Regions from separate parts of the Bradyrhizobium sp. CB1717 genome, predicted to be linked through region 1. Evidence: riboswitches for the same ligand, from Rfam matches in the RefSeq annotation. Region 1 holds a riboswitch; the other holds the start of a gene.
What was found. A riboswitch is a leader RNA that binds a small molecule or an ion and turns the genes downstream of it on or off. The one in region 1 is predicted to bind glycine.

Region 1 (15,220 bases):
GCGACCAGAACGGTGGCGAGCGCGACGCCGGCCACGATCACCGTGACGTTGACGGTGTAGAAGCGCTCGATCGGATAGCGCGTGCCGCAGACCACGAGAACTGCGAACAGGAACAGCCCCTGCAACGCCCATAGCGACGGCAAATCCGTCCCCATCGCGAGCGAAATCAGCACCGGCAGCACGATTGTTCCGATCGCAACGTAGAAGAGAAGTCGCAGGCCCGGGCTCATCGCGGCAAAGTCGGCCGGAAACTGCTTCAGCCGCGTGCCGGCGATCAACGCCCAGAACACGGCCGACACGCTCATGGCGGCCGCCAGCCCCAGCAGGAAGTTTCTGACCTCACTGAGCGAGCTCACAACATTGCCGTTTGCGTGGGCCAGCGCATAGGTGAAGGTCGATGCGCCCGTCGTCGCGAGCCAATACAGATGCGGCGACAGCACTGCGAGCCCGACGACGACCGAGATCCAGGGCGATGCCGAGAAGAAATAGGCGCGCCGCGCCGGGTGCGCCAGCGCGGCAAAGGCGAAGCTCGCGACGAGGAAGATCGAATAATATTTGCCGACCATCGCCAGCGCCGTCGTGAATCCCACCGCAACCGCCCATGGCGCGGTGCGGGTCTCGAATGCGCGCAGGAAGCACCAGGTCGCCAGCGGCCAGATCGCAAGCAGCACCGCATTGGCGTTGAAACGCTGGGCGTGGAATTGATAGGCCGGCGTCAGCATCAACAGCAGCAGCACCAGCACGCGCTTGTGCCCGGTCACGAACCGCCGCGAGATCAGATCGACAAAGAACAGCGCGAGCCCGGCATTGGCCATCGCCATCAATTGCAGCGACCAGTCGCTGAGCGGAAACACCGAGGTCCAGGCTGCCGTAACCCACCCCATCAGCGGCGGATGCTTGTGATAGCCGAAGGCGAAATTCCGTCCCAGCGTCCAGGCCTCGAGCGTATCGGGATGCAGCCCGCCGCCGGCATAGGCGATGACGAGATACAGCGTCCAGATCGCAACGAAGCAGGCGATGAGAAGCGGCACGGCCCAGCCCGCCTCAATGCCATCGAGCCAGCGCAGGAAAGGCCGGCGCCAGCGCGCCGGCGCTCGATCGGACCGTTCGGCCATCGCCTGGAATGCAAAATCGAACGGCACGGGGAGCAAATGGGACAGGGAAAGATGCGCGAAGACGCCACATCTATTTCAGGATGGAAACAAATAGCAACAATCGGAAACTGGAAAAGTTAAAAAGCGGCCGCCTTCTCAACCAATGCAAGAACAGTAAACGAAAACGGCGCCGCTGATGACAGCGGCGCCGCGCGATGGTCGAGCCGAAAGGCGCGAGGCCGCGCCTTTCGCTTACTCCGTCTTGTCGATGTTCCAGAACACCGGGGTTGCCGGGCCGTCGAGCACGCCGGTGAGCGACTTCCGCCACGCGCTCGGCGCCTGATATTGACCCAGCGGCATGTAAAGCACCTGGTCGTAGGCTTCCTTCTGGATCTCGGCCGCGATCTTCTTCTGCTCCTCCGCCGAGGTCGCGCGAACGAAGGCGTCCTTGAGCTGCTCGATCTTGGCGTCCTCCGCCCAGCCGAACCAGCCGCCCTTCCTGCCCTGCCCGCCGACGGCGACGTTGGAGATCGGGTTGTCCACGTCGGCGCTGACCCAGTTGGTGATGAACATGTTCCAGCCGCCCTCCTTCGGGGGCTTCTGGCTGGCGCGCCGGCTCACTACCGTCTGCCAGTCGGTCGCCTGCAGGTCGACCTTGAAGCCGGCTTCGCGCAGCTGCTGAGCCACCACGATCGGTTGCGCCTTCAGCAGCAGCACGTCGCCCGGCGCCATGAGCACGACCGGTGTCCCGTCATAACCGGACTCGGCGAGCGCCTTCCTGGCCGCAGCCATGTCGCCGCCCTTCGCGAGGGTCTCGCCGCCAATGTCCGTCGCGAACGGCGTGTCGCAAATGAAGGCCGCAGCACAAGTCTTGTAGTATTTGGGATTGCCGATCAGCGCATCGAGCACGTCCTTCTGCTTGACCGCCAGGAATGCGGCGCGGCGGACCTTGACGTTGTCGAACGGCGGATGGAGGAAGTTCATCCGTGCGCCCGTCTGGAATCCGAACTTGTTCAGGATCTCGATCTTGAGCTCCTTGTCGGCTTCGATGGCGGGCAACATTTCGATGGCAGGAAATTCCATGAAATCGACGTCGCCCGACTGCAGCGCGTTCAACGCCGTCTGCGCGTCCGGCATCGTGATCCATTCGACGCGGTCGACCTTCACCACCTTGCCGCCGGTGGTCCAGCTCGCCGGCTCCTTGCGCGGCACATAGTCGGTGTTCTTGACATAGACCGACTTCACGCCCGGCTGGAATTCGCCCTGCACGAACTTGAAGGGGCCGGAGCCGATCTGCTCGGGAATCTGCTTGTCCACCGGCGTCTCGGCGAGACGCTTCGGCATCATGAAGGCGACCCGCGAGGACGGCTTGCCGATCGATTCCAGCACGAGCGCGTACGGCTCCTTCAGCTTCAGCGTGATGGTCTTGGGGTCGGTCGCCTCGAGGCTCGCGGTGAACAGCATCATCTGCTGCCCCATGCCGTCGACAGCGGCCCAGCGCTTCAGGGAGGCAACGCAATCTTCCGCGGTGACGGGCGTGCCGTCATGCCACTTCAGACCGTCGCGGAGCGTGAAGGTGTAGGTCAGCTTGTCGTCGGAGATCTTCCAATCCGCCATCTGCGGCTGGATCTTGAAGTTCGAATCCGTCGCGATCAGCGTGTCGTAGACCATGTAGCCATGGTCGCGCGAGATGTAGGCGCTGGTGAAGATCGGATCGAGGATGCGCAGGTCCGAATGCATCACGGCGGTGATGGTCTTGCCTGCGGCAAGAACCGGCGAGGCCAGCGCGGAAAGGGCCACCACCGAAAGCGCAAGTCTTGAAGCGAACGCGAGACGTCCCCGGCGCATCATTTCGAACATCGAAGGTCTCCTGACGGTTCTTTTGGCAATTTTCTTGGAAGTTCTTTTGGCAGTTCTCCAGGCAAGCGGCGCCGCTGATGACAGCGGCGCCGCGCGATGGTCGAAGCGAAAGTCGCGAGAAGCGCCTTTCCTTACTTGGACTTGGCCTTACTCAGACTTGTCGACGTTCCAGAACAGCGGCGTTGCCGGGCCGTCGAGCACGCCGGTCAGCGATTTGCGCCAGCCGCTCGGCAGCAGGTACTGCCCGAGCGGGATGTAGATCACCTGCTCATAGGCTTCCTTCTGGATGTCGGCCGCGATCTTCTTCTGCTCGTCGATCGAGGACGCGCGGACGAAGGCGTCCTTGAGCTGCTCGATCTTGGCGTCTTCCGCCCAGCCGAACCAGCCCTTCTTGCCCTGGCCGCCGATCGAGAGATTGGCGATCGGGTTGGACACGTCGGCCGCGACCCAGTTGGTGAAGAACATGTTCCAGCCCCCCTCCTTCGGCGGCTTCTGGCTGGCGCGGCGGCTCACCACCGTCTGCCAGTCGGTCGCCTGCAGGTCGACCTTGAAGCCGGCCTCGCGCAGCAGCTGGGCAGCCACGATCGGCTGCGCCTTGAGCGTCGTGACGTCGCCAGGCGCCATCACCACGACCGGGGTGCCGTCGTAGCCGGACTCGGCGAGCGCCTTCTTGGCTTCCGCCATGCCGTTGCCCTTCACCAGGGTTTCCGCGCCGACCTCGGTCGCAAACGGCGTGTCGCAGACGAAGAACGCGCCGCAGATCTTCTGGTACTTGGCATTGCCGACGAGCGCGTCGAGAACGTCCTTCTGGTTCATCGCCAGCAGGGCAGCACGGCGCACCTTCACGTTGTCGAACGGCGGATAGAGGAAGTTCATCCGGCCGAGGGTCTGGAAACCGAACTTGTTGGAGACCTCGATCGTGAGCTCCTTGTTCGCTTCCAGCACCGGCAACATGTCGTAGGGCAGGTTTTCCATGAAGTCGATGTCGCCCGACTGCAGCGCATTCACCGCGGTCTGCGAGTCCGGCATCGTGATCCACTCGACGCGGTCGACCTTCACCACCTTGCCGCCGGAGGTCCAGCTCGCCGGCTCCTTGCGCGGCACGTAATCGGTGTTCTTGACGTAGACCGCCTTCACGCCGGGCTGGAATTCGCCCTGCACGAACTTGAAGGGACCCGAGCCGATCTGCTCGGGGATCTGCTTGTCCGGCGGGATCTCGGCGAGACGCTTCGGCATCATGAAGGCGACGCGCGAGGACGGCTTGCCGATGGAATCGAGGACGAGGCCGTAGGGTTCCTTCAGCTTCAGCGTGATGGTCTTGGCGTCGGTCGCCTCGAGGCTCGCGGTGAAGTCCCAGAGCTTCTGGCCCATGCCGTCGACCGCGGCCCAGCGCTTGAGCGAGGCGACGCAGTCTTCCGCCGTCACGGGCGCGCCGTCATGCCACTTCAGGCCGTCGCGCAGCGTGAAAGTGTAGGTGAGCTTGTCGTCGGAGATCTTCCAATCCGCCATCTGCGGCTGGATCTTGAAATTCGAATCGGGGGCCACCAGCGTGTCGTAGACCATGTAGCCATGGTCACGCGTGATGTAGGCCGTGGTGAAGATCGGATCGATGATGCGAAGGTCGGAATGCATCACCGCGGTAAGGGTCTTGCCGGCCGCAAGCACCGGCGAGGCCAGTGCCGTTGAAAGCGCGACGACCGACAGCGCAAGTTTGGAGGCGAACGCGCGAGGCCCCCGGCGCATGAAGTTGGACATAAAAAGTTTCTCCTGACGTGAAACTGTTCAAAGGCAGGTTATTGGTTGAGCATCCGGTTCGTTCCTTGGGCGAACTAACCTCATGCAATGCCTTTATCTTTTCGAGACTTGCAGACAGTGTTGAGCGCGTCAATCCGGTTTCGTCGCAAGCCCTCGCAGCGCGCGCACGGGCTCCACAAAGATCGGTTTGGCTCTACAACGCTCTCCGCTTGTCCTGCCCCGCGCCGATGCAATGCGCGTTCCATCTTTCGCAGCTTGAGAGACATTAAGATGAATCCAGCCAATCTTCCCTTCGATTCCGAGGCCATGCTCGAGGGCCTGCGCACCTGGGTGGAATGCGAAAGCCCGACCTGGGACGCGAACGCGGTGAACCACATGCTCGATATCGCAGCGCGGGATATGGCGATCATGGGTGCGACGATCGAGCGCATCGCCGGCCGTCAGGGTTTTGGCGGAGTGATCCGCGCGCGTTTTCCGCATCCGAAACAGGGCGAGCCGGGCATCCTGATCGCCGGTCACATGGATACCGTCCATCCGGTCGGCACCATCGAGAAGCTGAAATGGCGGCGCGAGGGCAACAAATGCTACGGCCCCGGCATATACGACATGAAAGGCGGCAATTATCTCTCGCTGGAAGCGATCCGGCAGCTGGCGCGCGCCTCGTTCACCACGCCGCTGCCGGTCACCGTGCTGTTCACGCCCGACGAGGAAGTCGGCACGCCTTCGACGCGCGACATCATCGAGGCGGAAGCCGCGCGCAATAAATACGTGCTGGTGCCCGAGCCCGGCCGCGCCGACAACGGCGTCACTACCGGACGTTACGCCATCGCACGCTTCAATCTCGAGGCGACGGGACGGCCGAGCCACGCCGGCGCGACGCTGTCGGCGGGCCGTTCGGCAATTCGCGAAATGGCGCGGCAGATTCTCGCGATCGACGCGATGACGACGGAGGACTGCACCTTCTCGGTCGGCGTCGTGCATGGCGGACAATGGGTCAATTGCGTTGCCACGACCGCGACCGGCGAGGCGCTGTCGATGGCCAAGCGCCAGGCCGATCTCGACCGCGGCGTCGAGCGGATGCTGGCACTCTCGGGCACCAAGAACGACGTCAGCTTCAAGGTGACGCGCGGCGTGACGCGGCCGGTCTGGGAGCCGGATGCCGGCACCATGGCGTTGTACGAGAAGGCGCGCGGCATCGCCAAATCCCTCGGCGCGGAATTACCGCATGCGAGCTCCGGCGGCGGCTCCGACGGCAACTTCACCGGTGCGATGGGAATCCCAACTCTCGATGGCCTCGGCGTGCGCGGCGGCAACGGCCACACACTCGAGGAGTTCATCGAGGTCGATAGCCTCGTCGAACGCGGGCGCTTGATGGCGGGATTGCTGGCGACGCTGGAGTAAATTGAATCAACTTCGCACTGCACAATGCGTTGGCAATCGCGGTCTAAATTTAGCCTTGTCTAAAAATGAGGCGTATCGTACTGCTCGATCGTCCACGCGACGATGCGGGAGAGATCGCAACGAAGGTTTTCGGCTTTCGTTGCGGCGCCGACGGAGCAACCGCCCCGGAAACTCTCAGGCAAAAGGACCGTATCGTCAGGACGATCTGGAGAGAGGCGGCGCGATTTCAGGCAATCGTGGCGTCCACCGAAGGGGATAGTCCGTTGCGTGATCCGCAGCGGATCAAGCTCTCAGGTAACCGTGACAGATGGGGCGCCGCCAACGGCCTTTGGCCGGCGGCCGACCTATCCTAACTCACGGGAGCCCCGAACCTGCCATGACCCATATCGCCATCATCGGCGCCGGCATCACCGGCGTGACGACTGCCTATGCCCTGCTCGAACGCGGCTTTGAGGTGACGGTGCTCGACAAGCACCGTTACGCCGCGATGGAAACATCGTTCGCCAATGGCGGACAGCTCTCCGCCAGCAATGCCGAAGTGTGGAACAGCACCGCGACCATCCTGAAAGGCTTGCGCTGGATGTTCCGGCGCGACGCGCCGCTGCTGATGAACCCGCGGCCGAACTGGCACAAATATTCGTGGATGAGCGAGTTCGTCGCCAACATCGGCAACTACCGCGCCAATACGATCGAGACCACGCGGCTCGCGATCGAAGCCCGCAAGCATCTGTTCGAGATCGCGGCGCGCGAAGGCATCGACTTCGATCTCGAGCGCCGCGGCATCCTCCACATCTATCACGACAAGACGGGTTTCGAATCCGGCCTGCGCGTCAACGCGCTGCTGCAGGAAGGTGGTCTCGATCGCCGTCCGGTGACGCCTGAGGAGATCCGCGCGATCGAGCCGACGCTGCGCAAGGCGTATTATGGCGGCTTCTACACGCCGTCGGATGCGACCGGCGATATCCACAAGTTCACCCGCGGGCTGGCGGACGCCTGCAAGCGGCGCGGCGCGACCTTCATCCACGAGGCCAATATCGATTCAATCGCGCGCGCCGGCAGCGGCTTCGTGCTCGGCTGGGCCGATCTTGCTGCAAGCGATGCCCTCGCCTCCGCGCGCGGCATGCTGAAGGCCGACGGTGTCGTGGTCTGCGCCGGCGTCGCCAGCCGCCACTTCGCCGCCCTCCTCGACGATCGCATCAACGTCTACCCGGTGAAGGGCTACTCGATCACCGTGCAGCTCGACACCGCCGAGAGCCGCAACGCGACGCCGACCGTGAGCCTGCTCGACGAAGCCGCCAAGATCGTCACCAGCCGGCTCGGTGCCGATCGTTTTCGCGTGGCCGGCACCGCCGAGTTCAACGACTTCAACCGCGACATCCGCGCCGACCGCGTGCAGCCGCTGGTCGACTGGGTGCGTAGCAACTTCCCCGCCATCGAGACCTCGCGCGTCGTGCCCTGGGCCGGGCTGCGCCCGATGATGCCGAACATGATGCCGGTGGTGCGCGCAGGGCGGATTCCGGGCGTGTTCTTCAACACCGGCCACGGCCATCTCGGCTGGACCCTGTCGGCCGCCACCGCGCACATGATCGCCGGGACCATCGACGGCTGGCGCGGGCTCAACGCGCCGCCGACCGTTCCTTCACTTGGGGTTGAGCGTGAGCTGCGTCATGCATCCTGAGTGGTTGAAGCCGGCGCGCGGCGGCCTCTTGCGACTGCCCTGCCCTTGGCACACAATTTGCCCCGAAAGACCGGCATCTCCGGCCGGCTTTCCCAGCCCTAGTGACAGGCGCGCATGATAGACACGTTCGAATCCACGGGCGCCCCAGGGCCCCACAAGTTCCGCAGCCGGAGATAGGTGCATGCTAGGTTATCTCATTCGCCGCGTTCTGGCCGCGGTGCCCGTGATGGGCGTCGTCGCGCTGTTCGTGTTCCTGCTGCTGCGGCTGACGCCGGGCGATCCCGCCGCGATCCTTGCCGGCGACAACGCGACACCCGAACGGCTCGAGCGCATCCGCGAATCGCTCGGCCTCAACGAGCCCCTGATCGTGCAGTTCATCACCTGGGTGAACAAGCTGCTGCACGGCGACCTCGGAACATCGCTGATCTCCAACCTGCCGGTCATGAAGATGATCGGCCAGCGCGTCGAGCCGTCGATCTCGATCGCGCTGTGCACCATCATCCTCGCCGTCATCGTCGCGGTGCCGCTGGGCGTGATCGCGGCGTGGAAGCACGGCACCTGGATCGACCGTTTCGTGATGGGCCTGTCCGTGCTCGGCTTCTCGGTGCCGGTGTTCGTGGTCGGCTATGTCTTGATCGAGGTCTTCGCGATCGATCTGCGCCTGGTGCCGGTGCAGGGCTTCCGCAGCATCTTCAACGGTTTCGGCCCGTTCTTCGAGCGCATGATCCTGCCGACCTGCGCCCTGTCCTTCATCTACATCGCGCTGATCGCGCGCATGACGCGCGCGGCGATGCTCGACGTTCTCGGCGAAGATTACGTGCGAACGGCACGTGCGAAAGGCATCAACGAGGTTGCCGTGATGATGCGGCATGCGCTGCGCAATGCCGCCGTGCCCGTGATCACCGTGATCGGCACCGGCTTTGCGCTGCTGATCTCCGGCGTCGTCGTCACCGAGAGCGTGTTCAACATCCCCGGCATCGGGCGTCTCACGGTCGATGCGGTGCTGGCGCGCGACTATCCGGTGATCCAGGCCATGATCCTGCTGACGTCGCTGATCTACGTCGTCGTCAATCTTCTCATCGACGTCGCCTATACACTGCTCGATCCCCGGATCCGGTACTGAGGCAAGGACAAGAACAAATGTCGGTCGATACCCTTCCCCAGTCGTCCATTCCGATCACGTCGCCGCTGCGGCCGCGCTTCGGATTCCTCACCTCGACGCCGATCATCGCGACGGCGACGTTCCTGCTCGCCCTGATCGTGGTGATCTCGATCCTCGCGCCGCTGATCGCGCCGCATGATCCGATCCAGCTTGCGCCGTCGCAGCGCCTCAAGCCGGCTTCGGCGCAATTCCTGCTCGGCACCGACGCTTACGGACGCGACCTGTTGTCGCGCGTGGTCTATGGCGGCCGCATCTCGCTTCTGATCGGCATCGGCTCGGCGATCCTGTCGATCGTCATCGGCCTTTCGATCGGCCTCGTCTCCGGCTTCTTCAAGCTGGTCGACTCCGTGATGATGCGCATCATGGACGGCCTGATGGCGATGCCGAGCATCCTGCTCGCGATCGCCGTGGTCTCGCTGTCCGGCGCCAGCATCTGGACCGTGCTGATCGCGATCACGATCCCTGAGATTCCGCGCGTGGCGCGCCTGGTCCGCTCGGTCGTGCTGTCGGCGCGCGAGGAGCCTTACGTCGAGGCCGCGATCTCGGTCGGCTCGAGCCTGCCGAAGATCATGTGGCGTCACCTGATGCCGAACACGATCGCGCCGCTGATCGTCCAGGGCACCTATGTCTGCGCCTCCGCGATCCTCACCGAGGCGATCCTCTCCTTCCTCGGCGCCGGCATCTCGCCGGAGACGCCGACCTGGGGCAACATCATGGCCGAGGGCCGCCAGTACTTCCAGATCAAGCCGTCGCTGATCTTCTGGCCGGGGCTTTTGCTCTCGATCGCCATCCTCAGCATCAACCTGATCGGCGACGCCGCCCGTGACGCCCTCGATCCCCGCATGAAGCAGCGGGAAGGGAAGTGAAACCATTTATTCCGTCATTCCGGGGCGGTGCGAAGCACCGAACCCGGAATCTCGAGGTTCCGGGTTCACGCTTACGCGCGCCCCGGAACGACGGTGGAGACCTCGCATGACCAACCCTGTTCTCGACATCAACAACCTCGTCGTCTCCGTCGGCAAGAAGCCGGGCGGCGCGAAGATCATCGACGGCATCTCGATCCAGGTGCGCGAGCGCGAGACGCTGTGCCTCGTCGGCGAAAGCGGCTCGGGCAAGTCGGTGACCTCGCTCACCACGATGGGCCTGTTGCCGAAGGGCACGCTGGTGCCGACCTCCGGCAGCGTCAAGCTGGTCGGCGAGGAGCTGCTCACCGCGACCGACCGCCGCCTGCGCCAGCTCCGCGCGACGCAGATGGCGATGATCTTCCAGGAGCCGATGACCGCGCTCAATCCGGTGGTGCCGGTCGGCCGCCAGATCGACGAGGTGCTGCGCGCCCACACCAAGCTCGATGCGAGGGCGCGCAAGAAGCGCATCCTCGACATGATGGAGCAGGTCCGCCTGCCCCAGGTCGAGCGCATCTTCGCCTCCTACCCGCACCGCCTCTCCGGCGGCCAGCGCCAGCGCATCATGATCGCGATGGCGCTGGTGCTGGAGCCGAAGCTGCTGATTGCGGACGAGCCGACCACCGCGCTCGACGTCACCACGCAGAAGCAGATTTTGACCCTGATCCGCGACCTCCAGCGCGATCACGGCACGGCCGTGCTGTTCATCACCCACGACATGGGCGTGGTGGCCGAGATCGCCGATCGCGTCGCGGTGATGCGGCAGGGCCGTCTCGTCGAGACCGGTCCGCTCGAGACCGTGCTGCGCAATCCGACCATGGAGTATACCCGCAACCTGCTGGCGTCGGTGCCGAGCCTGGTGCCGCGGCCGCCGCGCGAGGAGAGCCGCGAGCCTGTCGTGCTGGAGGCCAACGACCTCAGCAAGGTCTACAAGGAACGCGCGTTCTTCGGCAAAGGCCGCGAGGTCGTCGCCGCCGACAAGGTTACGCTGACGCTGCGCAAGGGCCGCACGCTCGGCATCGTCGGCGAGAGCGGCTCGGGCAAGTCCACTGTGGCGCGCTGCATCGTCCGCCTGATCGATCCGACTTCCGGCGGCGTGCGCCTTGCCGGCCGCGAGATCTCCGACATCTCGCGCCGTCTGCTGCAGCCGCATCGGCAGAAGATCCAGATCGTATTCCAGGATCCCTACCGCTCGCTCAATCCGCGCGTCACCGTCGGCGAGAGCATCGCGGAAGGCCCGATCAATTACGGGGTCTCGCATGCCGACGCGATGAAGCGCGCCCGCGAGCTGCTCGAGCTCGTCGGCCTGCCGGCCGACGCGGTGTCGCGCTATCCGCACCAGTTCTCCGGCGGCCAGCGCCAGCGCATCGCGATCGCCCGCGCCCTCGCGCTCGACCCGGACGTGCTGGTCGCAGACGAAGCCGTCTCCGCGCTCGACGTCTCGGTACAGGCGCAGGTGCTGGAACTGCTCGACGAGATCCAGAAGCGGCTCGGCATCGCCATCCTCTTCATCACCCACGATTTGCGCGTCGCAGCGCAGATCTGCGACGAGGTCGTGGTGATGCAGCACGGCCGTGTCGTCGAGCAGGGTCCCGCCGCCGAAGTGCTGACGCATCCAAAGGAGGCCTATACCAAGGCGCTGCTGGATGCGGCGCCGGGACGGAACTGGGATTTCGCGAACTTCCGGCCGGTGGTGGAAGGCGTGGGGGCGAGCGCGTAGGTCTATCCCTCGTCATTGCGAGCGCAGCGAAGCAATCCAGAATCCCTCCGCGGAAAGACTCTGGATTGCTTCGCTGCGCTCGCAATGACGGTGTGCGCGGCACACATTCCCAAAACGTCTTGACCCTATGCGTGGCGCGATTGCTTCCCGCCTTGCTCTCCTCGCAAAGCCGGGGCTAACGTCGCGCACTCCTGATTGACCGGACTGGAATTGATGACACGTATCGCCGTCGGCGGCTTCCTGCACGAGACCAACACTTTCGCCCCGACCAAGGCGACCTTCGCGGATTTCCAGCATGGCGGCGGCTGGCCGGCGATGACCGAAGGTGCCGACGTCCTGAAGGTGATGCGGCGCATCAATGTCGGCCTTGCCGGCTTCGTCGACAGTGCCGAAGCGAACCGCTGGGAACTCATTCCGACCATTGCCTGCGGTGCCAGCCCGTCGGCGCATGTCACCAAGGATGCGTTCGAGCGCATCGTGAAGGTCATGGTCGACGGCATCGCAGCCGCGGGCCCGATCGACGCGGTCTATCTCGACCTGCACGGTGCGATGGTGACCGAACATCTCGACGACGGCGAAGGCGAGATTTTGGCGCGCGTGCGCCGCGTCATCGGCAAGGATGTTCCGCTGGTCGCGAGCCTCGACCTGCACGCCAATGTCACGCCCGCAATGATGGATCATGCGGACGCGCTGATCGCCTACCGCACCTATCCGCATGTCGACATGGCCGAGACCGGCCGCGCCTGCGCAAAGCATCTCGCGCTGCTGCTGAAGACCAGGCAGCGTTTCGCAAAATCCTTCCGGCAATTGCCGTTCCTGATCGCGATCAGCTGGCAATGCACCAACGACTTTCCCACCAAGGGCATTTACGAAAAGCTCGCCGCGCTGGAGAGCGATGCGGTTCCGACCCTCTCCTTCGCGCCCGGCTTCCCCGCCGCCGATTTCCGCGACTGCGGCCCGAGTGTGTTCGCCTATGGCAAAACGCAGGAAGACGCGGACCGGGCGGCCGATGCGATCGTCAAGCTGATCGAAAGCCACGAGGACGATTTCGACGGCAAGATCTGGACACCCGACGACGGCGTGCGCCATGCGATGGAACTTTCGAAGGGCGCGAGCAAGCCGATCATCATCGCCGACACCCAGGACAATCCCGGCGCCGGTGGCGATTCCGACACCACGGGCATGCTGCGTGCGCTGGTTCGCAACAAGGCGAGCGCGGCGACCGGCGCCATCTACGATCCGGAATCGGCGAAGGCCGCGCACGCGGCCGGTGTGGGCGCCTCCGTGACGCTGTCGCTCGGCGGCAAGTCCGGCATCCCCGGCGACGAGCCCTATACCGAGACCTTTGTCGTGGAAAAGCTCTCCGACGGCCGCTTCATCGCGCCCGGTCCCTACTACGGCGGCCGCGAGATGGAGATGGGCCCCTCCGCAGCCTTGCGCATCGGCGACGTCCGCGTCGTCGTCTCCTCGCACAAGGCCCAGCTCGCCGACCAGGCGATGTACCGCTATGTCGGCATCGAGCCGACACAAGAGAAGATTTTGGTCAACAAGAGCTCGGTGCACTTCCGCGCCGATTTCGAGCCGATCGCGGAGAAGCTGATGATCTGCGCCGCGCCCGGCGCGATGCCGGCCGACACGGCTTCCCTCCCCTGGACGCGCCTGCGCCCGGGCATCCGCATCAAGCCGAACGGCCCCGTTTTCAATCCTCCTTCACGCTAACCGGACAGGACCACATGCCCACCATCGACCGGATCGACGGCTATGCCGACGAACTCACTGCTATCAGGCGCGACCTCCACGCCCATCCCGAGATCGGCTTCGAGGAAGTGCGCACTTCCGGCATCGTCGCCGACAAGCTGAAGAGCTGGGGCATCGAGGTGCATCGCGGCCTCGGCGGCACCGGCGTGATCGGCGTCATCAAGGGCAAGGGTTCGGGCGGCAAGCGCATCGGCTTGCGCGCCGACATGGATGCGCTGCCGATGGAAGAGAATACCAATCTGAAATGGAGCTCGAAGATCCCCGGCCGCTTCCACGGCTGCGGCCATGACGGGCACACCACCATGCTGCTCGGCACCGCGCGCTATCTCGCCGAGACCCGGAATTTCGACGGCACCGTGCACCTGATCTTCCAGCCGGCCGAGGAAGGCCTCGGCGGCGCCCGCGCCATGATCAAGGACGGGCTGTTCGAGAAGTTCCCCTGCGACGAGCTCTACGGCCTGCACAACGCGCCCGACCTCAACCACGGCGAGATCGCGATCCTGCCCGGCCCGGCCATGGCCAGCGCCGACTTCTTCGACCTCCGCATCACCGGCTACGGCGCGCATGGCGCGATGCCCGAGCGCTCCAAGGACGCGGTGATCATCGCGACCACGCTGGCGCAGGCGATCCAGACCATCGTCAGCCGCAACGTCGAGCCGCTGCAGGCCGCCGTCATCTCGATCACGCAGATCCATGCGGGTTCCGCCTATAACGTCATCCCTGGCGAAGCGCATCTCTGCGGCACCATCCGCACCTTCTCGAATGAAGTCCGCGCCCTGATCGCCGAACGCATCCGCACCATCTGCGCCGGCATCGCGGCCGCGTATCAGTGCACGATCGAAGCCGACATCCGCGACACGTTCGGCGTGCTGGTCAACCAGGTCGAGCAGTCCAAGGTGGTCGAGGAGGTCGCGCGCACCATCGTCGATCCCGCCAACGTGATCACCCGCGCCCAGCCGAAGATGGGCAGCGAGGATTTCGCCGACATGCTGCAGACCATTCCCGGCGCCTATTTCTGGGTCGGCCATGACGGCTCGGTGCCGGTGCACAATCCCGGCTTCGTGCTGGACGACAAGATCCTGCCGATCGGCGCCAGCATGTTCGCGCGCATCATCGAAACGCGCATGCCGGTGAGCTAGCAATGCACAAGAAGAGCCCTGAGGAAGCGGTCACCTCGCTGCACGATCTGTCCGCGGTCGACCTGATCGCGGGCTATCGGGCCAAACAGTTCTCGCCGAGCGAGGTGCTGGAGGACGTGCTCGCGCATGTCGCGGCGTGGGAACCGCATCTGAAGGCGCTCTATGCGTTCGACCCCGACAGCGCGCGCGAGGCCGCAAAGGCCTCGACCGCGCGCTGGACCGGGGGCGAGCCGTCAGGCGCGCTCGACGGCGTGCCTGTCACGGTGAAGGACAACATCGCGACCAAGGGCGTGCCGGTGCCGCTGGGCGCTGCCAGCGTCAAGCTGGTGCCGGCCGAGAAGGACGCACCGCCCGCCGCGCGGCTGCGCGAGGCCGGCGCGATCATCTTCGCCAAGACCACGATGCCCGATTACGGCATGCTGTCGTCCGGGCTCTCCTCTTTCCATGCGCTCGCGCGCAATCCCTGGGACCTCAGCAAGAACCCGGGCGGCTCCAGCGCCGGCGCAGGCGCCGCTGCCGCGGCCGGCTATGGTCCCCTCCATCTCGGCACCGATATCGGCGGCTCGGTTCGCCTGCCCGCGGGCTGGTGCGGCCTCGTCGGCCTGAAGCCGAGTTTTGGCCGCGTGCCGATCGATCCCACCTATGTCGGCCGTGTCGCCGGTCCCATGACCCGCACCGTCGATGATTGCGCGCTGATGATGAGCGCGATCGCAAAGCCCGACCGGCGCGACGGCATGAGCCTGCCGGCCGA
Region 2 (15,220 bases), 160 kb from region 1:
GACCGACACCCATTTGGTGGCCGCAAGCCGCGCCTGGCGAGCCTATCGGGCTGAAACGCCAAAGCCCTGTTTCGATCTTCTGATGACGGATCTGACGATCCTGCCGAGACTTCGGCCGGCGCTCATCGCGTTGCTTGAAGAGCTTCCGGACAGCGTGACGGGCCTAGGTGCCAGCGAAATGGATATTCTGGACTTTGTGAACGACGGGCACACGGACCCAAGGCGTGTCACCGAGGCCTGGTGGATGCGCGATGTGTTCGACGAAAACGACGCGCACCATGCCTTGCTCGAACTGGGGGCACATTCGGCGCCGCCGGTCCTGTTGGGCGATCCGGCGTTCGACAATGAGGCTCGCTATTTCGGCAAAAGCGAGTGGAAGGTCACGCTGACCGAACTCGGGCGTTCAATTTTTGCGCGCGAGGACGATATGTGGCGCCACAACCGGATCTATCGCTGGTGGGGCGGTACCGAGCTGACCAACGAACGGCTCTGGCGATGGGATCGCGAGACGCGCTCGCTGGTCAAACCCTGATATGCGTTCAGAATGCAGTGCCGTAGGATGGGCAAAGGCGCGCAGCGCCGTGCCCACCATCTTCCAACAAGCGCGAGGTGGTGGGCACGCTTCGCTTTGCCCACCCTACGAAAAACTCCGTCGCGACTTACTCCGCGGCCTCCGCGTAGTCGCTCACTGGCGGGCAGGAGCACACCAGATTGCGGTCGCCGTAGACGTTGTCGACGCGCCCCACAGGGCACCAGTATTTGTCGGTGCGTGAGACGCCGTCGGGGAAACAGCCCTCGCTGCGGGTGTAGGCGCGTTTCCAGTCGTCATCGGCGATGTCATGCACGGTGTGCGGGGCGTTGCGCAGGGGCGAGGCCTCGATCTTGAAGCGGCCGGCCTCGACCTCGGCGATCTCCTTCCGGATCGCGATCATGGCGTCGCAGAAGCGGTCCAGCTCGGCCTTGGATTCCGATTCGGTCGGCTCGATCATCAGCGTGCCCGGCACTGGGAAGCTCATGGTCGGGGCGTGGAAGCCGTAGTCGATCAGGCGTTTTGCGATGTCGTCAACGGTGACGCCGGACGTCGTCTTCAGCGGACGGGGATCGACGATGCACTCATGCGCGACGCGGCCCCTGGCGTTCTTGTAGAGCACCGGGAAGTGCGCATCGAGGCGCGCCGCGATGTAGTTGGCGTTGAGGATCGCGATCTCGGTGGCGCGCTTCAGGCCCTCACCACCCATCATCAAGATGTAGATGTAGGAGATGGTCAGGATCGAGGCCGAGCCGAACGGCGCGGCCGAGACCGGGCCGACCGGAGCGTCGCCCTTCGTGGCGGGATGGCCGGGCAGGAACGGCGCGAGATGCGCCTTGACGCCGATCGGGCCCATGCCGGGGCCGCCGCCGCCATGAGGGATGCAGAAGGTCTTGTGCAGGTTGAGATGGCTGACGTCGGCGCCGTAGTCGCCGGGCCGCGACAGGCCGACCTGCGCGTTGAGATTGGCGCCGTCGAGATACACCTGGCCGCCATGGCCGTGCACGATGTCGCAGATCTCGCTGATGTGCTCCTCGAACACGCCATGGGTCGAGGGATAGGTGATCATGACCGCGGCGAGGTCGTTCGAATGCTTTTCCGCCTTGGCGCGGAGATCGTTGACGTCGACGTCGCCGTTCTTCTCGCAAGACACAACCACCACGTCCATGCCGACCATCGCGGCCGAGGCCGGGTTGGTGCCGTGGGCGGAGGAGGGGATCAGGCAGATCTTGCGATGGCTTTGCCCACGCGCCGCATGATAGCCGCGGATTGCGAGCAGGCCGGCGTACTCACCTTGCGCGCCGGAATTCGGCTGCAGCGAGATCGCGTCATAGCCGGTGATGTCGCACAGCCATTTTTCCAGCCGCGCGAACAGCGCGTGATAACCCTTGGCCTGCTCGCGCGGGGCAAAGGGATGCAGGCTGCCGAACTCCGGCCAGGTCAGCGGCATCATCTCGGTGGTCGCGTTCAGCTTCATGGTGCAGGATCCCAGCGGAATCATCGCGCGGTCGAGCGCGAGGTCGCGATCGCTGAGCTTGCGCATGTAGCGCAGCATCTCGGTTTCCGAGCGATGCGCATGGAACACTGGATGGGTCAGGAACGCGGTGGTGCGCTTCAGCGCCTCCGGTAGCGCCTCGCGCGTGGTCGCATCCAACTCGGCGTAGGAAAGCTGGCCACCGAACGCGCGCCAGACCGCTTCTACCGTCGCCGGCGTGGTGGTCTCGTCGAGCGCGATGCGAAGCGCCGTTTCACCGACGCCGAGATTGATCTTCTCGGCCGCCGCGCGCGCGACGATCTCGGCGCGCTTGGCGCCGGCATCGACGCTGAGCGTGTCAAAGAAGGATTCCGATTGCGGCGCGAAGCCGAGCTTGCGCAGGCCGGAAGCGAGCACGGCGGTACGGCGATGCACGGTCCGCGCGATCTGCGAAAGTCCCTCGGGGCCATGATAGACCGCATACATCGCGGCGATCACGGCGAGCAGCACCTGCGCGGTGCAGATGTTGGAGGTCGCCTTCTCGCGGCGGATGTGCTGCTCGCGGGTCTGCAGCGCGAGGCGGTAGGCCGGCATCCCGCGCGAATCCACGGAGAGGCCGACGATGCGGCCGGGCAGCGAGCGCTTCAGCGCATCGCGCACCGCCATATAGGCCGCGTGCGGCCCGCCATAGCCCATCGGCACGCCAAAGCGCTGGGCCGAGCCGATTGCGATGTCGGCCCCGAGTTCGCCGGGCGAGGCGAGCAGCGTCAGCGCCAGCAGATCGGCGGCAACGATCGCGAGCGCGCCCTTGGCCTTCAGCGCGGCGATCGCGGGGCGGAGGTCGCGCAATGCGCCGGAAGAACCCGGATATTGCAGCAGCGCGCCGAGCACGTCTGATTTGTCGAGATCGGTGAGGGGATCGCCGACGACCAGATTCCAGCCGAGCGGCTCGGCGCGGGTGCGCATCACCGCCAGCGTCTGCGGATGCACGTCCTTGTCGACGAAGAAGGCCTTGGCCTTCACCTGCGAGTGGCGCTCGGCGAGCGCCATGGCTTCGGCCGCGGCGGTCGCCTCATCGAGCAGCGAGGCGTTGGCGACGTCCAGCCCGGTGAGGTCGCAGATCATGGTCTGGAAGTTGAACAGCGCCTCCAGCCGGCCCTGGCTGATCTCGGGCTGGTAGGGCGTGTACGCCGTGTACCAGGCCGGGTTCTCCAGGATGTTGCGCTGGATCACCGCGGGCAGGATGGTGCCGGAATAGCCTTGGCCGATCAGCGAGGTGAAGACCTGGTTCTGTGCGGCGAGCTCGGCCATATGCGCGATCGCCTCGGTCTCGCTGAGCGGCTTGCCGAGATCGAGCGGGGCGGCCTGCCGGATCGAGGCCGGCAGCGTCTCCGCCATCAGCGCGTCGACGCTCTTGGCGCCGACGGCCTCGAGCATTGCGGTGACATCGCGCGCGGAGGGGCCGATGTGGCGGCGAACGAAACTGGCGGCGGTCTCGCCGCTGGATTTACGGTGCGCGGTCATCGCTTGCTCCATCGTCCCTAAGCCGTATGTGCCTTGTAGGCGGCTTCATCCATGAGGCCGCCGAGCTCGCTTTTGTCGGCAATCTTGATCTTGAAGAACCAGGCCGCGCCCTGCGCATCCGAATTGATCAGCGCCGGCTCGGCGGCCAGCGCTTCGTTGGTCTCGAGCACTTCGCCGGTAACAGGTGCGTAGACGTCGGAGGCTGCTTTCACCGATTCCACGACGGCGGCGGCTTCGGCCTTCTTCAAGGTGCGGCCGACCTTGGGCAATTCGACGAACACGACGTCGCCGAGCTGCTGCTGTGCGTAATCGGTGATGCCGACCGTGGCGGTATCGCCGTCGATGGCGAGCCATTCATGGTCGGAAGTGTACAGCGTCGTGGTCATTGTCTCGTCCTCAGCGTTTGTAGGTGTTTTTCACGAAGGGCATGGCAGCGACTGCGAGCGGCAATCGCTGGCCGCGCACCTCGGCGAAGAGTTTTGTGCCGAGCGCGCTCAGGCTCACGGGCACGTAGCCCATCGCCACCGGTGCGCTCAGGCTCGGGCCGAAACCGCCCGACGTGACCTTTCCAATGGGCTCGCCGCCCGCGCTGTCGGCAAACAGCAGCGCGCCTTCGCGCACCGGCGCACGGCCCTCGGCGAGCAGGCCGACGCGGCGGCGGGATGCGCCATTGTCGAAATGGGCGAGAATCTTCGCGGCGCCGGGAAAGCCGCCGGCACGGGCGCCGCCGGTGCGGCGGCTCTTCTGCACCGACCATTCCAGCGCGGCCTCGACCGGCGTGGTGGTGGTGTCGATGTCGTGACCGTAGAGGCAGAGGCCCGCTTCCAGCCGCAGGCTGTCGCGGGCACCTAAGCCGATCGGCAGCACGTCCGGATTGTCCAGCAGCATCTTGGCGAGGCGTTCGGCATCGGCGGTGGGAACCGAGATCTCAAAGCCGTCCTCGCCGGTGTAGCCGGAGCGCGAGACGAAGCACTTGATGCCGGCGACCTCATGCGGGCCGGCGTCCATGAACTTCATGGCCGGGGCCTCTGCACAGAATTTCGCCAGCGCCGCTTCCGCCTTCGGGCCTTGCAGCGCGATCAGCGCGCGGTCGGCGAGCTGCTCGATGATGCAGTCGTCGGACAGATTCGCGCGCAAATGCGCCTCGTCCTGTTCCTTGCAGGCGGCGTTGACAACCAGGAACAGGTGATCGCCGAAATTGGCGACCATCAGGTCGTCGAGGATGCCGCCATCCGCATTGGTGAACTGGGCGTAGCGCTGCCGCCCCTTGGCGATTGCCACGATATCCTGCGGCACCAGCCGTTCCAGCGCGCGGGCGGCGTCCTCGACCTTGCCCGACTTTGGCCGGAGCGCGATCTGGCCCATATGGGAGACGTCGAACAGGCCGGCTTTGGTGCGGGTATGAAGATGCTCCTTCAGCACGCCCGCGGGGTATTGCACGGGCATGTCATAGCCCGCGAAGGGCACCATCTTGCCGCCCATGGATACATGGAGGCTGTGGAGGGGCGTACGTTTCAGGGAGTCTTGGCTGTGCGCTAGCATCTCAGGGGCCCTCGGCGGTTCCCGGGGAGGATTCCCCATGGACACCAGTCGAAGCCCCATCTGTCGCTGTGCCTGAGAGTATTATCCCGTCGGCGGACGCAGTCCGGGTCTTAAGCCCGTCGGCGCCTCTTTCCAGATGCTGTCAAAGCCACGCGGTCCTTTTGCCTGAGAGTTTCCGGGGCGGTTGCTCCTTCGGCGCCGGCTGCCTAAAGCCGGTCTCTCCCGACGTGGCCGTACGATACAGATGGGTACAGACCACAGGCTAGCCAAGCCTGTCAACGCGACTTCAGCGGCTTTCAACCGGATTGCGCGCCTGCGGCAACCCTCTGATCTCCTTGCACAGTTTCTGGACAGCGAAGCTGGCCTTGTCTAAAAGCGCTTTGGCCCGCAGATATCAGCCTTAATTTCCGGTTTGGACGGCGGCAGCGGGCCCAAGCACACCCGATTGGATGAACATGAGCGGCGTCAACGAGATCAGGTCGACCTTTCTGAACTTCTTTGCCGAGAACGGCCACGAGATCGTGCCGTCCTCGCCACTGGTGCCGCGCAACGACCCGACGCTGATGTTCACCAATGCCGGCATGGTGCAGTTCAAGAACGTCTTCACCGGGGTGGAGAAGCGGCCGTATCAGCGCGCGACCACTTCGCAGAAATGCGTGCGCGCCGGCGGCAAGCACAACGACCTCGACAATGTCGGCTACACCGCGCGCCATCTCACCTTCTTCGAGATGCTCGGCAATTTCTCGTTCGGCGATTACTTCAAGGAGCGCGCGATCGAGCTCGCCTGGAGGCTGATCACCAAGGAGTTCGGGCTGAAGAAGGACAAGCTGCTCGTCACGGTCTACCACACCGACGACGAGGCGCACGGGCTCTGGAAGAAGATCGCCGGCTTCTCCGACGACCGCATCATCCGCATCCCGACCTCGGACAATTTCTGGGCGATGGGCGACACCGGGCCGTGCGGCCCGTGCTCGGAGATTTTTATCGATCGCGGCGACCATATCTGGGGTGGCCCTCCCGGTTCTCCTGAGGAGGATGGCGACCGCTTCCTCGAATTCTGGAATCTCGTGTTCATGCAATACGAGCAGGTGACGAAGGAGGAGCGCGTGGATCTGCCGCGTCCCTCGATCGACACCGGCATGGGCCTGGAGCGCATGGCCTGCGTCCTGCAGGGCGTCGAGAGCGTGTTCGAGACCGACCTGTTCCGCAATCTGATCGATGCGACGGCGTCCGCGCTCGGCAGCGGGCCGCAGGAGCAGACCGCCGGCTCGTTCCGCGTCATCGCCGACCATTTGCGCTCCTCCGCCTTCCTCGTCACCGACGGCGTGCTGCCCTCGAACGAGGGCCGCGGCTATGTGCTGCGCCGGATCATGCGCCGCGCGATGCGCCATGCGCAGCTGCTCGGGGCCAAGGAGCCCCTGATGCATCGCCTGGTGCCGGCGCTGGTGCGCGAGATGGGCCAGGCCTATCCCGACCTGATGCGCGCCGAGAAGCTGATCGAGGAAACGCTGCGGCTGGAAGAGACCCGCTTCCGCAAGACTCTTGCGCGCGGCTTGGCCATCCTGGACGAGAAGAGCGCGTCCTTGAAGAAGGGCGACATGTTCGACGGCGACGTCGCCTTCACGCTGTACGACACCTACGGCTTCCCGCTCGACCTGACCCAGGACGCGCTGAAGTCGCGCGGCATCGGCGTCGACCAGGCTGCGTTCACCGACGCGATGGAGCGCCAGAAAGCCAAGGCGCGCGAGTCCTGGAAGGGCTCGGGGGAGGCTGCCTCCGAGGCGATCTGGTTCCCGCTGCGCGAGAAGCTGGGTGCCACCGAGTTCCTGGGCTACGAGACCGAGAGCGCCGAGGGCGTCGTGTCCGCGCTGGTCAAGGACGGCGCGGAGGTCGCCAGTCTCAAGGCCGGCCAAACCGGTGCGCTCGTGCTGAACCAGACGCCGTTCTATGCGGAGTCCGGCGGCCAGGTCGGCGACACCGGCGTGCTGACGGGTGAGGGCGGCATCAAGGTCCGCGTCACCGACACGCAGAAGAAGCTCGGCGATTTCTTCGTCCACATCGGCACCGTCGAGAGCGGCGAGCTCAAGCTCGGCACCGCGCTGCAGCTCGAGGTCGATCATTCCAGGCGCTCGTCGATCCGCGCGCATCACTCGGCGACGCATCTGATCCACGAGGCGCTGCGCCAGGTGCTCGGTGACCACATCGCCCAGCGCGGCTCGATGGTCGCGCCGGACCGGCTGCGGTTCGACTTCGTGCATCCGAAGCCGATCACGGCGGAGGAGCTTGCCCGCGTCGAGGACATCGCCAACGACGTGGTGCTGGAGAACGACGAGGTCACCACCCGCGTGATGGGCGTCGATGAGGCCCGTGAAGCGGGGGCGCGTGCGCTGTTCGGCGAGAAGTATGGCGACGAGGTCCGCGTCGTCTCAATGGGCAGGACCGCGCGCGAGCGCGGCGCCAATGCGCTCGGCTGGTCGGTCGAGCTCTGCGGCGGCACGCATGTCAAGCGCACCGGCGACATCGGCCTGATCACGCTCACGGGCGAAAGCGCGGTCGCCTCGGGCGTGCGCCGTATCGAGGCGCTGACGGGCAACTACGCGCGAAAACACGCCAACGAGACCATGGCGCTGGCGAAGACCGCGGCCAACGAGCTGCGCACCTCGATCGACGACGTGCCGGCGCGCATCGCCGCGCTGATGGAGGAGCGCAAGAAGCTCGAGCGCGAGCTGTCCGACGCCCGCAAGAAGCTCGCCATGGGCGGCGGCGCTGCTGCCGGCAACGGCGCGGCGAGCGGCGTGCGCGAGGTCGGCGACGTCAAGCTGATGGCGCGTGCGGTCGAGGGCATCGAGATGAAGGATCTCAAGGGCCTTGCCGACGACGGCAAGAAGCAGATCGGCTCGGGCGTCGTCGCCATCGTCGGCGTCACCGGGGATGGCAAGGCCGGCGTCGTGGTCGGCGTCACGCCGGACCTCACCGCGCGCTTCAACGCCGTGAACCTCGTCCGCGTCGCTTCCGAAGCGCTCGGCGGCAAGGGCGGCGGCGGCCGGCCCGACATGGCGCAGGCCGGCGGCCCCGACGGCGCCAACGCCACCGCGGCGCTGGCGGCGATCGAAAAAGCGATGGCAGGCGCTTAAAGGCCCATGCGCCTCGTTCCGCGAGGACGTGGGCTTGGCGATCCCGACTTCCGGGATCGCCTCTACGAATTGCTGGAGCACGATCCCCTGGCCTATTCGGTCGGGTCGCGCTTCATCCAGCTCATCATCGGCGTCATCGTGCTCAATGTGGCCGCGATGATCCTTGCCTCGGTGCCGGAGCTCGACGCGCGGTTCGACACGCTATTCAGTGCGATCGCCATCCTCGCCGTCATCGTGTTCGCGCTGGAATATGCGGCGCGGCTGTGGACCGTGGCGGGGCACACCCAGCGCACAGGCTCAGCGCTGTCCGATCGGCTCTCTTATGCCTTCTCCGCGCTCGGCATCATCGACCTCATGGCGTTCCTGCCGGCTGCGATCGTGCTCGCCACGGGCCGGCACGCGACGCTCGCCGGGCTCGGCGTGCTGCCGTTCTTCAAGCTGATCCGCTATTCGCCGGCGATGCGTTCGCTGCTCGCCGCCGTGCATGCCGAGCGGCGCGCGCTGATCGGCTGCATCGTCATCCTGATCGGCGCGGTGCTGACCTTCGCCTCGCTGCTCTATGCCGTGGAGCGCGACGTGCAGCCGGACAAGCTCGGCACCATCCCGCAGGCGATGTGGTGGGCGATCGTGACGCTCGGCACCGTCGGTTATGGCGACGTCGTGCCGGTGACGCCGCTCGGAAAATTCATCTCGACCTTCGCCATCATCAGCGGCTTCGCCATGATCGCGCTGCCGGTCGCGATCATCTCCTCGGCGTTCGCCGAAGAGGTGAAGCGGCGGGACTTCGTCGTCACCTGGGGCATGCTGGCGCGGGTGCCGCTGTTCTCGCATCTGTCCGCGGCCGAGATCGCCGACATCATGCGCCTCTTGCGCGCGCGCACCATCGAGCAGGGCGAGATCCTGGTGCGGCGCGGCGATGCGGCCTCGTCGATGTATTTCATCACCGCCGGCGAGGTCGAGATCGCGCTGCCGAGCCAGCAGGTGCGCCTTGCCGACGGCACCTTCTTCGGCGAGATCGCGCTGCTGCATAAGACAAAACGCAGCGGCACCGTTACGGCGACGCGCAAGACGCGCCTCCTCGTACTCGACGCCCAGGACTTTCACGCTTTGATCGCGCGCATGCCGACGCTGGCCGATCACGTCCATACCACCGCCAAGGCGCGGCTGGCCGACAGCGGCGATCTCGCGGCGGCGGAATTGGCGCAGGCGGAGAAGGAAGACACCGACCGCTGAGCGGTCAGCCCTTCTTCAGGAAGACGTAGTCGGCCGAGTAGGGCGCGCTTTTGAACTCGCCGCCCTTGTCGCAAGAACCCTCGAGCTTGCCGCCATGGGTGTTGATGCGCTGGACGGTGGTGACCGGCGACAGCACGCCGCTGCCGCGGCGGGAGGCGACCTCAAGCTTCAGCCAGGGGATATCGGCAGCCGTTGCGCCGGGCGCGTTGCCGGTGGCCTTGCCGACGACGGCGCTGCCGTCGGCGAGCTCCCAGCTCGGGCCGGCATAGTGGTGGCCGACGGTCTTGCCCTCGGAGAGCAGGGTGGCGATCGGCTCGCGGAAGGCCCAGGCGAGCTTGCCGTCGGTGCCGGCCTTGCACTCATAGACCTGCGCGCCCTCGGCGTGGACGCTGAGAACGGCGGTCTCGCCAGGCGCGGCGATGGCCTCAGGTAGGGGATCGGCGACAGCCGGCCCGGCCATTGCGGCGAGCAGGAACAGGCTGGGGGCGGCAAGCTTGATGAACATGGCGGTCTCCGCGAAAGCTCTCAAAAAAATGGGCCGCGCTTGTCGCGCGGCCCATGATGATGTCTGGCCCAGTCGGGCGAAATTACGGTCGGCTTACGCCGCCATCGCCTTGACCAGGTTCTCGGCGACCTTGTCGAGGAAGCCGGTGGTCGAGAGCCAGCGCTGGTCGGCGCCAACTAGGAGCGCGAGGTCCTTGGTCATGTAACCTTCCTCGACGGTGTCGACGCAGACCTTCTCGAGCGTGGCGGCGAACTTGGCGAGCTCGGCGTTGTTGTCGAGCTTGGCGCGGTGCGACAGGCCACGGGTCCAGGCGAAGATCGACGCGATCGAGTTGGTCGAAGTCTCCTTGCCCTTCTGGTGCTCGCGGTAGTGGCGGGTCACCGTGCCGTGGGCCGCTTCCGCCTCGACGGTCTTGCCGTCGGGGGTGAGCAGCACCGAGGTCATCAGGCCGAGCGAGCCGTAGCCCTGCGCGACCGTGTCGGACTGCACGTCGCCGTCGTAGTTCTTACAGGCCCAGACATAGCCGCCGGACCATTTCAGGGCCGAGGCCACCATGTCGTCGATCAGGCGGTGCTCGTAGGTCAGGCCCTTGGCGTCGAACTCCTTCTTGAACTCCTTGTCGAAGATCTCCTGGAAGATGTCCTTGAAGCGGCCGTCATAGACCTTGAGGATCGTGTTCTTGGTCGACAGGTACACCGGGTAGCCGCGCAGCAGGCCGTAGTTGAAGGAGGCGCGAGCGAAGTCGATGATGGAGTCGTCGAGATTGTACATCTCCATGGCGACGCCGGCGCCCGGAGCCTTGAACACTTCCTTCTCGATCACGGTGCCGTCCTCGCCGACGAACTTCAGCGAGAGGGTGCCCTTGCCCGGGAACTTGATGTCGGTGGCGCGGTACTGGTCGCCATAGGCGTGGCGGCCGATGATGATCGGCTTGGTCCAGCCGGGAACGAGGCGCGGCACGTTCTTGCAGATGATCGGCTCGCGGAAGATCACGCCGCCGAGGATGTTGCGGATGGTGCCGTTCGGCGACTTCCACATCTGCTTGAGGTTGAACTCCTTCACCCGGGCCTCGTCCGGGGTGATGGTGGCGCACTTGACGCCAACGCCGACCTTCTTGATCGCCTCGGCGGCGTCGATGGTGACCTGATCGTTGGTGTGGTCGCGGTACTCCATGCCCAGGTCGAAATACTGCAGCTCGACATCCAGGAACGGGTTGATCAGCTTGTCCTTGATGTACTGCCAGATGATCCGGGTCATCTCGTCGCCATCGAGTTCGACGACGGGATTGGATACCTTGATTTTTGCCATGATCGGGGAAGCCCTCTTGGGAACGGCGCTTTTGGCGCGCCAACGTGAATATCCGCCGCCTCTTAGCACCTGATAGCAGCGGGCGAAAGCCAAGTGATTATGCACTTTTAGCCCATCCAGCTTCCACAGATGGGGAGCGGGGCCCGGGGCGGGGTGAGGTTTCAAGCGAGATTCAAAAGTTGAATCCAACCCGTTATTTCCCTTGAGAATTTTGTCAGGACAGGCAAACGACAGGCGAACGGGCAGACGGCCCGGGAGCGGGGCAAGGCCCGGCTTTGAATCAATTCCTGAAGAGAGCCTTTCCAAGGCCTTGAGAACCAGTGTGAAAGCGAAACGAGATGTCGGGGACTGACAAGACCAAGGCGGGCCTTTCCCTCGACGGTCCCATCGTGATCCTGGTCGAGCCGCAGCTCGGCGAAAACATCGGCATGGCCGCGCGCGCCATGGGCAATTTTGCTCTGAGCGCCTTGCGCATCGTCAACCCCCGCGACGGCTGGCCCAACATCGCGGCACAGCGGGCCGCGGCCGGCGCCGACCACATTCTGGAAAAGGTCGAATTGTTCGACACGGTGGAGCAGGCGGTCGCCGACCTCGACCTGCTGTTCGCCACCACGGCTCGTCCCCACGACCAGGCCAAGCCCGTGGTCGGGCCGGAGACCGCGGTTAGCGAGATCGCCGGGCACGTCGCGACCGGCGGCAAGGCCGGTATCCTGTTCGGCCGGGAGCGCTGGGGCCTGACCAATGAGGAGGTCGGGCTCTCCAACCGCATCATCACCTTCCCGGTCAATCCGGGCTTCGCCTCGCTCAACCTCGCTCAGGCCGTGCTGCTGATCGGCTACGAATGGTTCAAGCTGATGACATCAGGCGAGCTGCCGCACGCCATGCCCGAGCGTTCCGAGCGCGCCTCGCAGCACCAGATGCAGGCCTTCTTCGACAATCTCGTGCGCGAGCTCGACAAGGTCGAGTTCCTGCGGCCGGCCGAGAAGCGCGACACCATGCTGGTCAACCTGCGCAACATTTTTAGCCGGATGGAGCCGACCAAGCAGGACATGCACACCCTGCACGGGGTCATCATGGCGATCGCCGAGGGGCGCAAGGGCCCGGCCAAGGGCGGCGTGCTCGACGGCGAGCAGGCAACGCGCCTGCGCGCGCTGCTGGCCGAGCACGGCCAGGGCGGCGGCGTGCCCGACAGCGGCTCGACCGTGCGCGGCCTCGCCCGCCTGCTCCGCCGCAACCCGACCGACGCCGAGCGCCTGCTCTGGCAGGCCCTGACCCGCGACCGGCGCTTTGCAGGTGGGTTCAAGCGCCAGACCCCGGTCGGGCGTCATATCCCCGACTTCGTCTCGTTCCCGCACCGGATCGCGATCGAGCTGGTGAACCCGGGCGAGGGGGAAGCCATCGCCGCGGACCGCGCGTCGCGGCGGACCTGGCTCGAGGCACGGGACTATCGCGTGCTGGAGATCCGGGCGGCGGATGTCGAGCGCGATCTGGAGGCGGAGCTGGTGCGGCTGCAGGGGATGGTGGAGCAGGCGACGTAGGTTTCGTCGGCACAGGTCTCGCAGAGTGGGCAAAGCGAAGCGTGCCCACCATGCCAATCGACGAGCTGAGACAGAAGTGGTGGGCACGGCGCTGCGCGCCTTTGCCCACCCAACCAAACCGCGTTTGTGGTTTGTAATGCCGCAACCAAGGGCTGTGCAGACGCGTCGCCGGTTGCTATGACGTCCCCGGGAATTGAAATGGGGACTGCATGTCTGAAATGGTGGGCCGCACACTCATTTGTGCGGCAGCAAGCTTCGGTGTCTTGGCGCTGGCGACTTTGATCGAAGTATCAGCCGCACGTGCGGAAATGCCCCTGACCGCCAAGTGCAACGCGGTCGGAAATTTCAGCGTTGATGACCGCATCGCAGGCTGCACCGCGATGATCGAGGCTGCTCCAACCATGTCGCAAGGCGTGGTCATGGCTTATCTCCGCCGCGCTATGTTCTACCAGCAGAAAGGCGAGATCGACCTCGAGATCGCTGATTACGATCGGATCATCGAGCGCTATCCGGACAATCTGCCCGCCCGGCTGAGCAGGGCTTATGCGCATGTTCGAAAGCGAGCGCCCGCGGCCGCGCTGTCCGATTACGCCAAAGTCATCGAGGTCGATCCCAAGAATACCTACGCTTATTTGGGGCGCGCTCAAGTCTACCAGGCGAGCCGAGATTTCGTCCGTGCCATCGCCGATTATGATCAGGCCCTTCAGATCCATCCGGACAACGTCAAAGCGCGTGTCGACCGGGCCCTCGCTTACATCCGCAGCGGGGATCCGGCGCGTGCCATGGCCGATTGTGATCGAGTGGTCGAGATCAGCCCGGAAAGTGGCGGCGGCCAATTGTGCCGCGGCCGGGTTTACTTCGCCAAGGGTGACAGGGAGCGCGCATTGGCCGCGCTCGATCAAACCATCCAGATCAAGCCAAAGGGCGAAGGGTTCTATTATTTCCGCGGCGAATCCTTTCTTCAGTTGGGTGAGTTCGACCGCGCCATCGCCGACTATGACCGAATCGTCGAGATTAACCCACGAAGCCCATCGGCCTACTTCTGGCGCGGCGTCGCCTGCTCACAAAAGGGCGATTATGACCGCGCCATTGCCGACTATACCGAGGCCATGCAGCAGGTGCGTCAGGATCGAAAAAAACCTAGCAAGGCGCCTATTCAGGGGCAAGATGGCGACCCCGTTTCCGCGTCTGTCGATGGTGAGGCAACCAGACTTGCTTCGGGGGATGGCCCTCCGCTGCGTGCACGGGGAGAAGCCCATTACGCGAAAGGGGACCTCGATCGCGCCATCGCAGACTTTGATGAGGCGATCCGCTTTGATCCCAGGGACAAGGATGCACTCGGGCTGCGCGCCAACGCGTACAAAGCCAAGGGTGACTTCAGCCGCTCGATTGCTGAGTACGATCAACTCGTGCAACTCGATCCCCGGGACGTCCGTGCCTATCGCGCCCGCGCGAGTGCTCATTGGCAGGCCGGTTCGCTTGCCAAATCGTTGGCCGACCTGGACGAGGCAGTCCGGCTCGATCGCAAGAATGCCTATGCGGCATTGTGGCGTGAGATCATTGCAAGTCGCAGTCATGAACCAGGCCGGCTGGCCGAGGCTGCAACGCAGCTCGACATGACGAAATGGCCTGCGCCGATCATCAACCTCTTTCTTGGCACGAAGACGCCGGAGCAAGTGTTCGACGCCGCAAACGATCCGGATCCGAGGAAAAGAAAGGGGCAGGTCTGCGAGGCGCATTTCTTTGCCGCTGAACTTACCCTGCAACGCGGCTCCAGGGAAGAAGCCTTGCGGTTGTTCGACCTCGCTGTCGCCGATTGCCCGAAGACCTTCATCGAGAAACAGGCCGCCGATTTCGAGCTCAGCTCGTTACGGGCGAGCCGCTGACGCGCTCAGGCACGGCCTCGTAGGGCTTTGTCCGCCGTAGCTCGAAGAGCGAAGGCGGAAGCGTGCCCACCATGTTGACCGACGACGCGGAGACAGAGGTGGTGGGCACGGCGCTGCGCGCCTTTGCCTACCCTACGAGTTGGAAGCGCCAAGAGCGAGCACGCGTCGTCTTCGGGAAGGTTAGCGTTGGCTTAACAACCACTTCTACCTTTAGTTGATGTCGACATGTGTGAAGTGCGCTGCGCCCAAGGCCAGATCGCCCCATTGATGCATGTCAAAGAACAGGGAACCCGGCCCGTTACGCTTTTGAGCGCAACAGGGAGGGTTCGGTATGTCAATCAGCCGTCGCCAAGCACTTGCCACCTTCAGCGCCGCTGTATCGGTTCTCGCGATGTCCCGCGCAGCACGCGCCGACTTTGATGGCCCCGTCGTCAGGGCCCTGGAGGGCGGCGACGATTTCTGGCTCGCCCAGGACGCCTATATCTACGGATATCCGCTGGTGACGATGGAGATGACCCGCCGGGTCATGACGAACGTTGCGGCGGTG

Region 2: it holds a riboswitch for glycine, as region 1 does, so the genes downstream of both, gcvT (glycine cleavage system aminomethyltransferase GcvT) here and QA649_RS18850 (D-amino acid dehydrogenase) in region 1, are expected to answer to the same signal.

Annotation. Positions count from the first base shown of each region.
Region 1 is NZ_CP121666.1:3,989,328-4,004,547, reverse strand. Features, by position in the region: gene QA649_RS18870 (glycosyltransferase family 39 protein) at 1-1,115, opposite strand, end outside; gene QA649_RS18865 (ABC transporter substrate-binding protein) at 1,347-2,954, opposite strand; gene QA649_RS18860 (ABC transporter substrate-binding protein) at 3,102-4,709, opposite strand; gene QA649_RS18855 (M20/M25/M40 family metallo-hydrolase) at 4,980-6,110, shown strand; glycine riboswitch at 6,206-6,310, shown strand; glycine riboswitch at 6,314-6,419, shown strand; gene QA649_RS18850 (D-amino acid dehydrogenase) at 6,487-7,788, shown strand; gene QA649_RS18845 (ABC transporter permease) at 7,970-8,911, shown strand; gene QA649_RS18840 (ABC transporter permease) at 8,929-9,816, shown strand; gene QA649_RS18835 (ABC transporter ATP-binding protein) at 9,923-11,572, shown strand; gene QA649_RS18830 (M81 family metallopeptidase) at 11,786-13,291, shown strand; gene QA649_RS18825 (M20 aminoacylase family protein) at 13,306-14,469, shown strand; gene QA649_RS18820 (amidase) at 14,472-15,220, shown strand, end outside.
Region 2 is NZ_CP121666.1:3,827,711-3,842,930, forward strand. Features, by position in the region: gene QA649_RS18010 (hypothetical protein) at 1-532, shown strand, start outside; gene gcvP (aminomethyl-transferring glycine dehydrogenase) at 660-3,527, opposite strand; gene gcvH (glycine cleavage system protein GcvH) at 3,545-3,913, opposite strand; gene gcvT (glycine cleavage system aminomethyltransferase GcvT) at 3,924-5,069, opposite strand; glycine riboswitch at 5,214-5,304, opposite strand; gene alaS (alanine--tRNA ligase) at 5,525-8,203, shown strand; gene QA649_RS18035 (cyclic nucleotide-gated ion channel) at 8,210-9,436, shown strand; gene QA649_RS18040 (DUF3455 domain-containing protein) at 9,441-9,941, opposite strand; gene QA649_RS18045 (NADP-dependent isocitrate dehydrogenase) at 10,035-11,249, opposite strand; gene QA649_RS18050 (TrmJ/YjtD family RNA methyltransferase) at 11,588-12,787, shown strand; gene QA649_RS18055 (tetratricopeptide repeat protein) at 12,997-14,673, shown strand; gene QA649_RS18060 (DUF1254 domain-containing protein) at 15,005-15,220, shown strand, end outside.